DNA from 2 places in the Chryseobacterium electrogenes genome. Region 1 is predicted to be linked to the other one. Evidence: riboswitches for the same ligand, from Rfam matches in the RefSeq annotation. Region 1 holds a riboswitch; the other holds the start of a gene.
What was found. A riboswitch is a leader RNA that binds a small molecule or an ion and turns the genes downstream of it on or off. The one in region 1 is predicted to bind S-adenosylmethionine.
Positions count from the first base shown of each region.

Region 2: it holds a riboswitch for S-adenosylmethionine, as region 1 does, so the genes downstream of both, ACQQ6V_RS12005 (alpha/beta fold hydrolase) here and ACQQ6V_RS03605 (TonB-dependent receptor plug domain-containing protein) in region 1, are expected to answer to the same signal.

Region 1 is NZ_JBNPPB010000002.1:783,866-789,743, reverse strand. Features, by position in the region: gene ACQQ6V_RS03605 (TonB-dependent receptor plug domain-containing protein) at 1-1,677, opposite strand, end outside; SAM riboswitch class I at 1,781-1,881, opposite strand; gene ACQQ6V_RS03600 (DUF4476 domain-containing protein) at 2,050-2,958, opposite strand; gene lpdA (dihydrolipoyl dehydrogenase) at 3,083-4,486, opposite strand; gene ACQQ6V_RS03590 (hypothetical protein) at 4,714-5,064, opposite strand; gene ACQQ6V_RS03585 (glycosyltransferase) at 5,132-5,878, opposite strand, start outside.
Region 2 is NZ_JBNPPB010000002.1:2,618,334-2,624,211, forward strand. Features, by position in the region: gene ACQQ6V_RS11995 (O-succinylhomoserine sulfhydrylase) at 1-1,080, opposite strand, end outside; gene ACQQ6V_RS12000 (ACT domain-containing protein) at 1,126-2,664, opposite strand; gene ACQQ6V_RS12005 (alpha/beta fold hydrolase) at 2,667-3,605, opposite strand; SAM riboswitch class I at 3,664-3,771, opposite strand; gene ACQQ6V_RS12010 (MGH1-like glycoside hydrolase domain-containing protein) at 4,142-5,878, shown strand, end outside.

The DNA of each region.
Region 1 (5,878 bases):
TCTATCAGTTCTGTTAGCATCTCTAAATCCTGCAAAAACCTGTGATCCTCCTGCCAAAGCAGCTCCAAAAAAATCTGTTGGCTTTTGATTAGCTGGTGTTGCAGCCGTCTGTGGATTCCCGAAAATATCATAAGCCGTGTAAGAAGCCGCTTCGCCTGGTGTAATCTTAAAATTCTCATGGCGCTGCTCTCCTCCAAAAGCTACATTAATCCCAGACCAAACATCAAAATTCTTACTGAAATCTAAGTTAACAGTATTTTGTAAAAATTGTAATCCTCCCGCCTTAAAACTATTAGGAGTTGCAAACCTCAAGCTCGTATTGCCAGTATTTTTAATCGTATAGTCGAAACTATTTTGACCAAAAGTATTACTCAAATCAACATTCCAGCCACTCCATTCTCCTTTGATCCCAGAAGATAAAGACACATCTTGTATATCCGTTACAATATTAGGCAGATAACCATCCGGATATAATCCTGTAAATGTTCTCGCTTGATTTGGACGTCTATAAAATCCTCCAGAACTACCATGTCTTATGCCATAACCACCAAAAGTATAAACCTTCCAATCATCATTAAGAGGCACTTCTATATTTGCAAAAACTTGTTGATTGTTAAGCTTAGACTGTCCAACTTGCATATTAAAATCTCTTCTTTCTAATCCGCGATATGCCAATTCCTGATTAGTAACATCGCCTTTTAACAAACCTTGCAAAGCAGAAATACTCGTCGCATTCTGAATATTATTTTGTAATGCCTGGTTAAAATATCCCACCTTTGGCGCATATTGCTTGATGTAATCTATTAACTGCTGAGAATTGGGCGTATTATTAATGTTAGAAAACAAAGAAGACAAATTAACTCCATCATTAAGCGCTCTTTTTTCAATTGCATTGTAGGCATTATACAAAGCACCACTTTCTACACCCGCTCTAGTTGTTGGCTCTCGAAATTGAGAAGATAAGGTCACGTTATAAAAACCACCTTTAGTTCCAATTTTATTCCCGTAATTAAGATCTAACTGATATTGTTGCCCATCAAAATTACCTGTATGATCGTTAGCTGTTGGTGTAAGATATCCACCATAATTAAGTTGTCCTGTTAATTTTCCTGTATCTTTTTTTAAGATTAAATTCATCACACCGGCAATAGCATCAGATCCATATTGTGCAGATGCGCCATCACGCAAAACTTCAATTTTATTAAGCGCAAAAGCTGGGATAGCATTAAGATCCGTCCCTACTGTCCCTCTTCCTGGAGAACCATTAACATTAATCAATGCAGACGTATGCCTTCTTTTACCATTAACTAAAACCAAAACCTGATCCGGACTAAGACCTCTTAATTGCGCAGGATCTAGATGATCCGTACCATCTGCATTAGTCTGAATAGTGGACGTAAAAGAGGGAGCTATACTGTTAAGAATTTGATTAATATTAGTCTGTGGCAGGCTTACAGAAGCTTCTTTGATATTAAAAACATCTACTGCAACTGGACTATCAGCCTTAGATCGTCCACCGCTTCTAGAACCTACGACAACAACCTCTTCTATATTATTTTGTTGTATAGAATCTTTTTTAGCCACGATCTCTTGACCAGAGAAAGTCCCTAAGCCCGCAAAAAAAACAACAGCGCTTGTCACTGAGTAAATTTTGTTCTTTTTAGAATTTGAATTCATTTTTGTTATATTTTTTAAATTTTTTGACCATAAAAAAACCTCTTCCAGAAAGACAGAAAGAGGATATCAAATTATATCTATAAAAATAAAAATGAACTGATCTTACTTATCTATCCTTTTTCAAGGTTAAATGAAACACCTTACCTAATTGGCAGGTTGTTAAGACTTCTAAGGGTTAACTCCCTCCATCTTTCTTAATAAGTTAACAACAATATTGCATTATCATGGTGCAAATGTAAAACAGTTTTAATAAAAAAACAAACATTTCATACCGAAATAGTATGAATTGATAAACTTAAGCAATTAATAGCTTGATTATCAATAATTTAATTTTACAATAAAAAAGAGAAACTAAAAAGCTTCTCTTGAATATTAAGATTTTGAAATGAATTTCATAAGATCATCTTTATACCTCTGATACGTAAAAGCATCAAAAACAATAAAGAAATTATTACGATCTACACATGAGTTAAAAAGTTGCTTAGCCAATTCTAAGCGATTAGTATCAAAAGAAAATTCAGTTAACATTTCAGCAATTTGCTTGGACGTAAATTGCGTAGTTCTCAGTTGTTGTAGAATAAAGTCTTTTTTATTATTATCAAAACTAGCTTCTCTTTTCATCGTAGTCATAAACTGAGAAAAGCTCTGATTATTCATTACATTACTTGGATTAGAATTACCCCAACCGTTGTTATAAGGATTATTCCAGACATCATCCCATTGATTAAAACCGTATGTCTGCCCTTTTATCGGATAAGAATCTAAAAGATATAATCCATTATGGGTAAAGAAATCTAGAACGATTCTGTTATTATTAGACACTGATAATTGCGTTCTGTAAATAAGAAATCCATCTTGATAAATTGAAATTGGCATACGACCTGAGTCTAAATCAAAAAAACGAAATTTTCCAGAAGCATTACTTATCGTCTGGTCTCCTATTTCTACAGTAAAATATCCATATTCAGGGATTCTTAAGAATACTTCGGAATAGCCAAAATTCTGATTCCACCGATAGCCAGAAGTCTGCCCAGAAGAAGAAGAATTATTATTGCCAGAGTTATTAGGATTTCGGAAACCAGAGTTATCCAAAGCTCCTGATTGATTATTAGAATTACGATTGTTAGACGACTTATTATTTCTAAAACCTTTATCTGATTTTTGCGTATTTAGCTCTGTTTTAGAAGCTTCATTTTTAAGGAATTCACCAGCTTTACCGGCTTCTTGTGCAAAACCAGATATACTAATAGCAATTAACATCGAAGTAAAAATACTTTTCATAGTTTTGTAATTTATAAATTATATTATGTCATGAATCATGCCATAAAAAATAATTATCATATAAAAGCATAAAAAAAAAGAGAAGTTTATTAACTTCTCTTTCAATAATATTATGTCAAAAACCTTACATGTGTAAAGCTCTCTTTCCTGTAGCATCCAAAGCAGCTTCTTTAATAGCTTCTGCATAAGTTGGGTGCGCATGAGACATTCTAGAAATATCTTCAGCACTTGCACGGAATTCCATCGCGGTAACTCCTTCTGCAATTAGATCGGCAGCTCTTGCTCCAATCATATGGAAACCAAGAACCTCATCTGTTTTCTCGTCTGCAATAATCTTTACAAAACCATCTGTATCACCAGAAGCTCGGCTTCTTCCTAATGCTCTCATTGGGAAATTACCAACTTTATAAGCAACACCCTCTTCCTTAAGCTGCTCTTCTGTTTTACCAACACCAGCAACTTCTGGCCATGTATAAACAACACCAGGAATCAGGTTATAATTGATATGAGGTTTCTGACCTGCTAGAGTTTCAGCAACAAAAGTTCCTTCTTCTTCCGCTTTGTGCGCTAACATTGCACCAGCAACAACATCTCCAATTGCGTAGATATTAGAAACATTAGTCTGTAAGTGATCGTTAGTTTTCACGCGACCTCTTTCGTCCAATTCTACACCAGCTTTCTCTAGTCCAAGTCCTTCTGTATAAGGTTTTCTACCAACAGAAACTAATACATAATCACCTTCTACAACAACTTCTTCTCCTTTCTTATCTTTAGCCGTAACTTTTACAGAATCTCCATTTCTTTCTACACCAGCAACAGCAGTAGAAAGCATGAATTTCATACCTTGTTTTTTCAAGACTTTTTGTAATTCTTTAGACAAAGATCCATCCATACCAGGAATAATCTTATCCATAAACTCAATCACAGTTACCTGAGATCCTAATCTTAAATAGACAGAACCCAACTCTAGACCAATTACACCACCACCGATAACAACAAGATGTTTTGGGATTTCTTTAAGGTTAAGTGCTTCTGTAGATGTAATTACTCTTTCTTTATCTAAAGTGATAAATGGCAAACTAGATGGCTTAGATCCCGTTGCGATAATGGTATATTTAGAATCGATTGTTTCTGAAGAACCATCATTCTTAGTTACTTTAATTTGTGTAGCAGATTCAAAACTTCCAACACCTTCAAAAACGGTAATTTTATTTTTGTCCATTAGGAAATTAATTCCTTTGGTGGTCATCTCTACAACTTCGTTTTTACGAGCGATCATTCTTGCGATATCCGCTTGTGGCTCATTAATGATAATGCCGTGGTTTGCAAAATCGTGTTTCGCTTGTTCAAAATGCTCAGAGCTGTCCAATAAAGCTTTTGACGGAATACAACCTACGTTAAGGCAAGTACCGCCCAAAGTAGGATATTTCTCAATAATTGCAGTTTTGAAACCTAATTGCGCCGCTCTAATTGCAGCAACATATCCGCCTGGACCTGAACCTATTACGGTAACATCGAATTGACTCATGTTATTATATTAATTTGTTAATTATTATCTCTTTAATTCCTACAAATTTAACGATTAATTACTAAGTGAGAAAGTGAGATTTATCAAATTTCATATTAGACGTATAAAGTTTATGATTAAACCTTAAAAACAATAAAATGACTGATCTTACTTTACTTTTCCACTCACTCAATATATTTTAATCCTAAAAATAAGCATTAGAAAAGTTCCTTACACTTACAAAAGTATCACAAATCAAAATTGATTTTCCCTTTACCAAGTTTCGCCGAACTTTCAAAATAAAGACCTCCATAGACATACCATTGAAGGCTTTCCAAAAATTCGATTGCATTTTCTGGTGTTATTCGTGCTCTATCTTTTTTAGAAACAATCCCTTTGTACCATCTTCCTGAATTGGGGAAACTTTCAAATTCAACAAAATAATGAATCCATATTCTCTGGCAAAATTTGCACTGCTGGATTGTTACTTCTGCATCTCTTCCGTTGGTATGATCTATGCCTAACTCAGAACTTCTGAATTCTGTGTAGCTAAGAGTCGGTTTTTCACAAGCGCATCCAATTTGGGGAATTTTATTCATCTATTATTATTGATTTTAATAAAGTTCAAATGTAAGAAAATAAGAATCCAAAACGCAAATCCTCCAATTACTTCTTCATAATATCCATTAAAACATTTTCATATTTATCCAAAATAATATCCTTAGAAAATCTTGATTTAATAGATTCTACAATCGCTTCTTTGGGATGATCCTGATGTACAATTCTCAATATTTCTTCAGAAAAAGCTTTATGATGTTCTATATCAGAAATTTCTCCATTAACATGATCTTTTATAATCTCATTAATCCCACCTGGGCAGTTATTGGCTAAGGCATAGACTCCGCACGCTCCTGCTTCTAACAAAACATTAGGAAAACCTTCATAACGAGAGGATAAAATGAACAAATCTGCAAATTTCAAAAACTGATAAGGATTGTCTTGCCGTCCATAAAACGTAACATTGTTAAGGTCTAAATCATGTTTAATTTCATTCAACAATTCTTTATCTCGTCCGTCGCCCAAAATATGAAGATGAACATTGGCTGTTTTAAGATGATAAAAAACCTTTAACAAATTATCAAATCCTTTTCTGGAAGATAGATTACCAATGGCAACAATATTTTTTTTATCATAGCTAAAACTTTCTGGTCGTGTAGAAACAGCCAACTTTTCATTGATGAAATCAAAATCAACAGGATTATTTATTTTGATTAATTGTTGAGTATTTAGTTTAAAATTATCAACCAAATCATGTAGCATATCATCGCTTTGGCAGATAATTTTGTGATAATTTTTATAGAATTTATAGAAGAATCTAATTTCCTTTCTCGTGACATGCTGAGAAACTACGTT
Region 2 (5,878 bases), 1.8 Mb from region 1:
ATGTGTTGTGGAAGCGGGATGCGTAACAATCGTTCTCGTGTCGCCAAGGTTTGCGGAAAGGGAACACATCTTGATTCGATTGAGGAAATTACGACCACCTTCGATGCCATTTTTGACTTCGAAAGCGACGATATTTCCGCCTAGTTTCATTTGTTTTTTTGCGATTTCGTAGCTTGGATGCGATTTCAGGAACGGATATTTTACCAAATCTACATTCGGATGATTTTCCAGAAATTCTGCAACTTTTTGTGCATTTTCGCAATGTTTCTCTACGCGAATCGCCAATGTTTCCAAACTTTTACTCAAAACCCAAGCGTTAAAAGGCGACATCGCTGGACCTGTGTTTCTGGCAAAAAGGTAAATCTCACGAATCAAATCTGCTTTCCCAACGGCCACGCCGCCTAGAACACGCCCTTGACCGTCAATCAATTTCGTTGCGGAATGTACGACAATATCTGCGCCATATTTAATCGGTTGCTGAAGATAAGGCGTTGCAAAACAGTTGTCTACAATGAATATAAGATTGTGCTTTTTGGCAATCTGACCAAAAAATTCTAAATCTAAAATCTCGATTGCAGGATTGGTTGGCGTTTCCAAGTACAAAATTTTTGTATTTGGCTTGATGTAATTTTCAATATTTTCAGCGTCTTCTGCTTTGAAATATGTTGTTTCGATATTCCATTTTGGGAAATATTTGGTGAACAAGGTGTGCGTGGAACCGAAAACCGACTGGCAGCTCACAATGTGGTCGCCAGCATCCAGCAAAGTGGCAAATGTGGAATAAATTGCCGCCATTCCCGTTGCAAACGCATAGCCAGATTCTGCACCTTCCATTTTCACGATTTTATCTACAAATTCTGTGACGTTGGGATTGCTAAAACGGCTGTAAAGATTCTTGTCTTTTTCCTCCGCAAAGCTGGCGCGCATGTCTTCCGCATCCTCAAAAACGAAGCTCGAAGTGAGATATAAAGGCGTAGAATGTTCGTCAAACTGAGTTCTTTCGGTTTGAGTTCTTATGGCTGAGGTTTCGAAATTGGTTGATGGTAGATGGTTGTCTGTTGTTAGATTATCTAGGCTCATATTTATAATTTTTGTGGTGAATCTTAAGTCTTATCTTTTGATTCTTTATTTTGTTTCGCTCAGTCTTAATATATCGCCGAAAACGCCTCTGGCAGTTACTTTGGCTCCTGCTCCTGCGCCCATAATGACAATTGGATTTTCACCATAACTTTCGGTGTAGATTTCAAAAATAGAATCGGAGCCTTTCAATTGTCCAAGTGCGGAGTTGGCCGGTACAGAAATTAGCTTGACATCCAATTGTCCTTTTTCTGTCTGAAGATTTCCGTGCAAATCGCCTACGTAGCGCAAGACGTGATCTGGCTTCTGATTTTCTTTGATTTTTTGATATTCAAAATCCAAATCTTCCAAACGGGAAATGAATTCGTTTTTGTCGATGTCTAAAAGGTTTTCCGGCACCAGATTCTGAATGTTGATGTCCTGAAACTCATTAATCAAATCTAATTCTCTTGCTAAAATCAACAGTTTTCTTGCGACGTCATTTCCTGATAAGTCCTCGCGCGGGTCTGGCTCTGTAAAACCTTTTTCCATTGCCTCGCGGATGATGACAGAAAACTTGTCATTTCTAAGAGAAAAATTATTGAAAACGTAGCTCAACGTTCCCGAAAAAACACCTTTAATTCTTGTGATATTTTCGCCAGAAAGATGGAGGAGTTTTATGGTGTCAATTAATGGTAAACCTGCACCAACATTGGTTTCGTACAGATATTTCTTTTTATTTTTTTCTAATAATTTTCTAAAATTGCGGTATTCTGAAATCGGCAAAGTGTTGTAAATTTTGTTAGAACCCACGATGTCAAAACCATTTTCTACAAAAGTGGGATAGTGCTTCACAAAATCTTTGCTCGCCGTATTATCTATCATAATTAGATTTTCTAAACTATATTCTTTAGCAAAAGAGATGATTGCTTGGATGTCGCTTGCTGTCTGCGAATAGTTGATTTTCTGTCTCCAATCACTTTTGAAACCAGCTTGGTTGAAAGCCATTTTTTTTGAATTAGAAATCGCGAATATTTTCAAGTCAATTCTTTTTCTGTGGCGTATGTCATCAACAGAATCTAGAATTTGTTCTACCAAAGTGCCGCCAACATTGCCATGACCAATCAAAGCGAGATGAACGGTTTTTGGCTTGCCGTATATTTCTGTTTCGATGATATTTTTGGTAATTTCTGTTTGATTATCAGTTACCACAATGTTGACTCTTCCGGCAGAAGCAATTTGGTTTAATAAAAGTGGGAAAATCTTGTTGCGTTGAAGTTCTGATAGTATTTTACTGTAATTATCAGAAACAAAACCAATTACAGCTAAGTTATTAATACTGTAAATATTGCTGACAGTGGCATTTTGTTTTTCGGTTTTAAATTCTTCCGTAAGTACTTTTACAGCCTTTTCTGCATCTTTCTCATCTACTAAAACAGAAACACCATTTTCTATAGCTTGTTGTGAGATAACGCCAACACTAATGTTAGCATTGTTGAGGGCTTGGAAAATACGTGAGTCTACACCAATATGACCAAGAAAGTCTTTTCCTTCGAAGTTTATAAGTGCTTTTTTTCTGTATAGATTGATTGTCGTTTGTGTTGCCATTATTAAAATATTTTACTTAAAATAGTATTGAGTTGTTCGTATTCCATTAGAAAAGCATCGTGTCCATGAATTGACTGGATCTCATCATAAAATATGTTTTTCTTATGCTCTTTTAATGTTGTAAATGTTTGCTTTATCTCTGAAGCAGGAAAAAATAAATCTGAATTAATCGCGATTAAATTTATATCGGCTTGGATTTCCTTTAATTCATTTTTGTTGGAGTTAATTGTCATCAAAAGATGATTCATTAATTGATATGCCTTTAAACTAAATCTCTCGTTAAGAGCTTCTCCATGATAGGTTAGCCAATCTTCTGATTCTCTTTTGCCTTGTTGTGTTTCGAAATTATTTTTAAATCTTTCATTAAGTGATTCGGGAGTACGGTAGCATAACATGGCGTGGATTCTGGCTTTTTGAAGTGGTTTTTCTTTTGAATCTAAAAGATATTTCTGTACCATACATTGTGCGTGAAGCCAATCATGAGTTTTATAGTCGCATGCAATAGGAATAAATTGTGCTGCTAGATTCTTTTGTTTAACGAGCATTTCCCAGCCAATTGCTCCGCCAAGAGAGCCTCCAATAATGCTGTGTAATTGTGTTATGTTGAGATGTTCTAAACCTAATAAAAAGATGTTGGCGATATCAGATGTTGTAAAATCATCATAGTCGTCAATAAGAAATCCGTCGTAACCGTTGCCAGGAATATTAAAACATAGGATTGTATAGGTATTGGTGTCTATTGTTTTGTTAGTGCCAATTAGACTCTTCCACCAACCTTTTTCACCTGTGACAAGTGAGTTGCCAGTTAACGCATGATTAACTAATATAATAGGAGCAGAAAACAATTTTTCTCCAAAAAGCTGATAGCTTAATGGTATGTTGTAAGTTTTACCAGAATTGGTAATGTACGGTAATGTAATATTTAAAAGTTCTTTTTTCAATTTTATGTATTTTATAAAATTGAAAATGCCAAAGAATAGGCTGAAAAAAAAAGTTCAGTAGTTATCTCTCCAAAAAATTAATTGGTAGAACGTAGCACCTTCTTTGCATAACAAAGGGTTGCTAAGGTTTCATAGGGTCTAATCCCTCCGCCTTTCTTGATAACATTTTCAATATGTAAATGAACGTAGGTGCAAATATAGAGTATAATTTCTATTCTGAAAATAAATTAATGTTAATTGTTATTACTGAGTCTATAAGCTTGTGTAGTTTTTGTTGATTTTATGGGGAAATCTGCATATTATTTAAGACATAAATTTTAATTTTCAATTTGTAATAAGGAAGTTACTTTGAGGTTTTTAATAATATTTATTCCCGATTAAAGGAAGATAAAATCACAAGATATTGGTAATTTAGTAGTATTTTTATCAAGTGATTATTCAGATTATGTTACAGAAATAAGAATCTATGTTGTTGGTTGAATGTCTAGTTTGGAAAGTTTTATAGATAATGGATAGCCTAATTTATTTAGAATTTTATGACAGAAAAAGAAAAACTAAATAGCCCTAATTGGAAAAAATGGGGGCCATATATAAGCCATAGACAATGGGGTAATGTAAGAGAAGATTATAGTAATAATGGAGATGCTTGGGATTATACAACGCATGATAAAGCAGAAAGTTGGGCTTATCGCTGGGCAGAAGAAGGGATAGCAGGTATTTCTGATGATAAGCAATTGATGTGTTTTGCTTTGTCTTTTTGGAACAAAAAAGATAAGATTATCAAAGAACGATTTTTTGGTCTTAGTAATTATCAAGGTAATCATGGCGAAGATATTAAAGAGATTTTTTACTACATAGATAACTTACCATCTCATAGTTATATGAAGATGGTTTATAAATATCCCATTAATACATTTCCTTACGAAGATCTTATCACAGTCAATGGACAACGGTCTAATAAGGAAATGGAATATGAAATCTACGACACAGGTGCTTTTAGTAATAATGAATATTTTGACATTTTTATAGAATATGCTAAAGTAGATGAGGATGATTTCTTAGTTAGAATTGATGTTCATAATAGAAGTCAGCATGATGCGCCTTTGGTGGTATTGCCAACCCTTTGGTTCCGGAATAATTGGAGTTGGGGTTATAATAACTATAAGCCATCTTTAGCTTTTTCTAAAGATGCCGAAATTGATATTCACCATGAGAGTATTACGATTAAAAAGCTTTATTCGCGAGATAAAAACGTAGAACCTCTTTTTTGTGAAAACGAAACCAATAGACCGAAACTCTTCGGAGAAGAAGGATTCGGGCAATATTATAAAGACGGAATTAATAATTATGTTCTTTATGGTTCACCTACAATTAATCCCCAAAGAACAGGGACAAAAGCCAGCTTTAGATGTGAAGGTGTAATTCCTGCAAACGGTAATCATACTTTTGAGTTCAGGCTTTCTCCACATATTATGGACGATGCCTTTTGGGATTTTGACGATATATTCAACAGAAGAATAGAAGAAACCAATGCTTTTTATGCAGAGATCCAACGAGATATTCATAATGAAGATGAAAAAAATGTTCAACGTCAGGCATTCGCAGGTTTATTATGGAACAAGCAATTCTATCATTACAATATCGGAAAATGGTTAAAAGGTGATCCCAATCATCCTGTAGATAGACAAGGTTATGTCAGGAATACAGATTGGTCACATCTCCATAATAAAGATATCATCTCTATGCCAGATAAGTGGGAATATCCGTGGTATGCCACTTGGGATTTGGCATTTCATTGTGTGAGTTTTAGCTTAATAGATGCCAGTTTTGCAAAAAACCAATTGATGTTACTTACCAAAGAATGGTATATGCATCCTAATGGACAGATGCCAGCTTATGAATGGAATTTCGGAGATGTTAATCCTCCGGTACATGCATGGGCGACTTTCAGAGTTTTTAAAATTGATGAAAAGCATAACGGAAAACCAGATTTATTTTTCTTAGAAAGTGTTTTTCAAAAACTATTACTCAATTTTACTTGGTGGGTCAATCGTAAGGATGTTAACGGTAATAATATTTTCGGTGGTGGATTTTTAGGATTGGATAATATTGGCGCTTTTGACAGAAATATGGAGTTAGAAGAAGGTGATTATCTGGAGCAAGCCGATGGGACGAGTTGGATGGCAATGTATGCGCTCAATATGATGAGGATCTCTATGGAGCTGGCGACTTATAATCCGGTGTATGAGGATATGGCGATTAAGTTTTTTGAG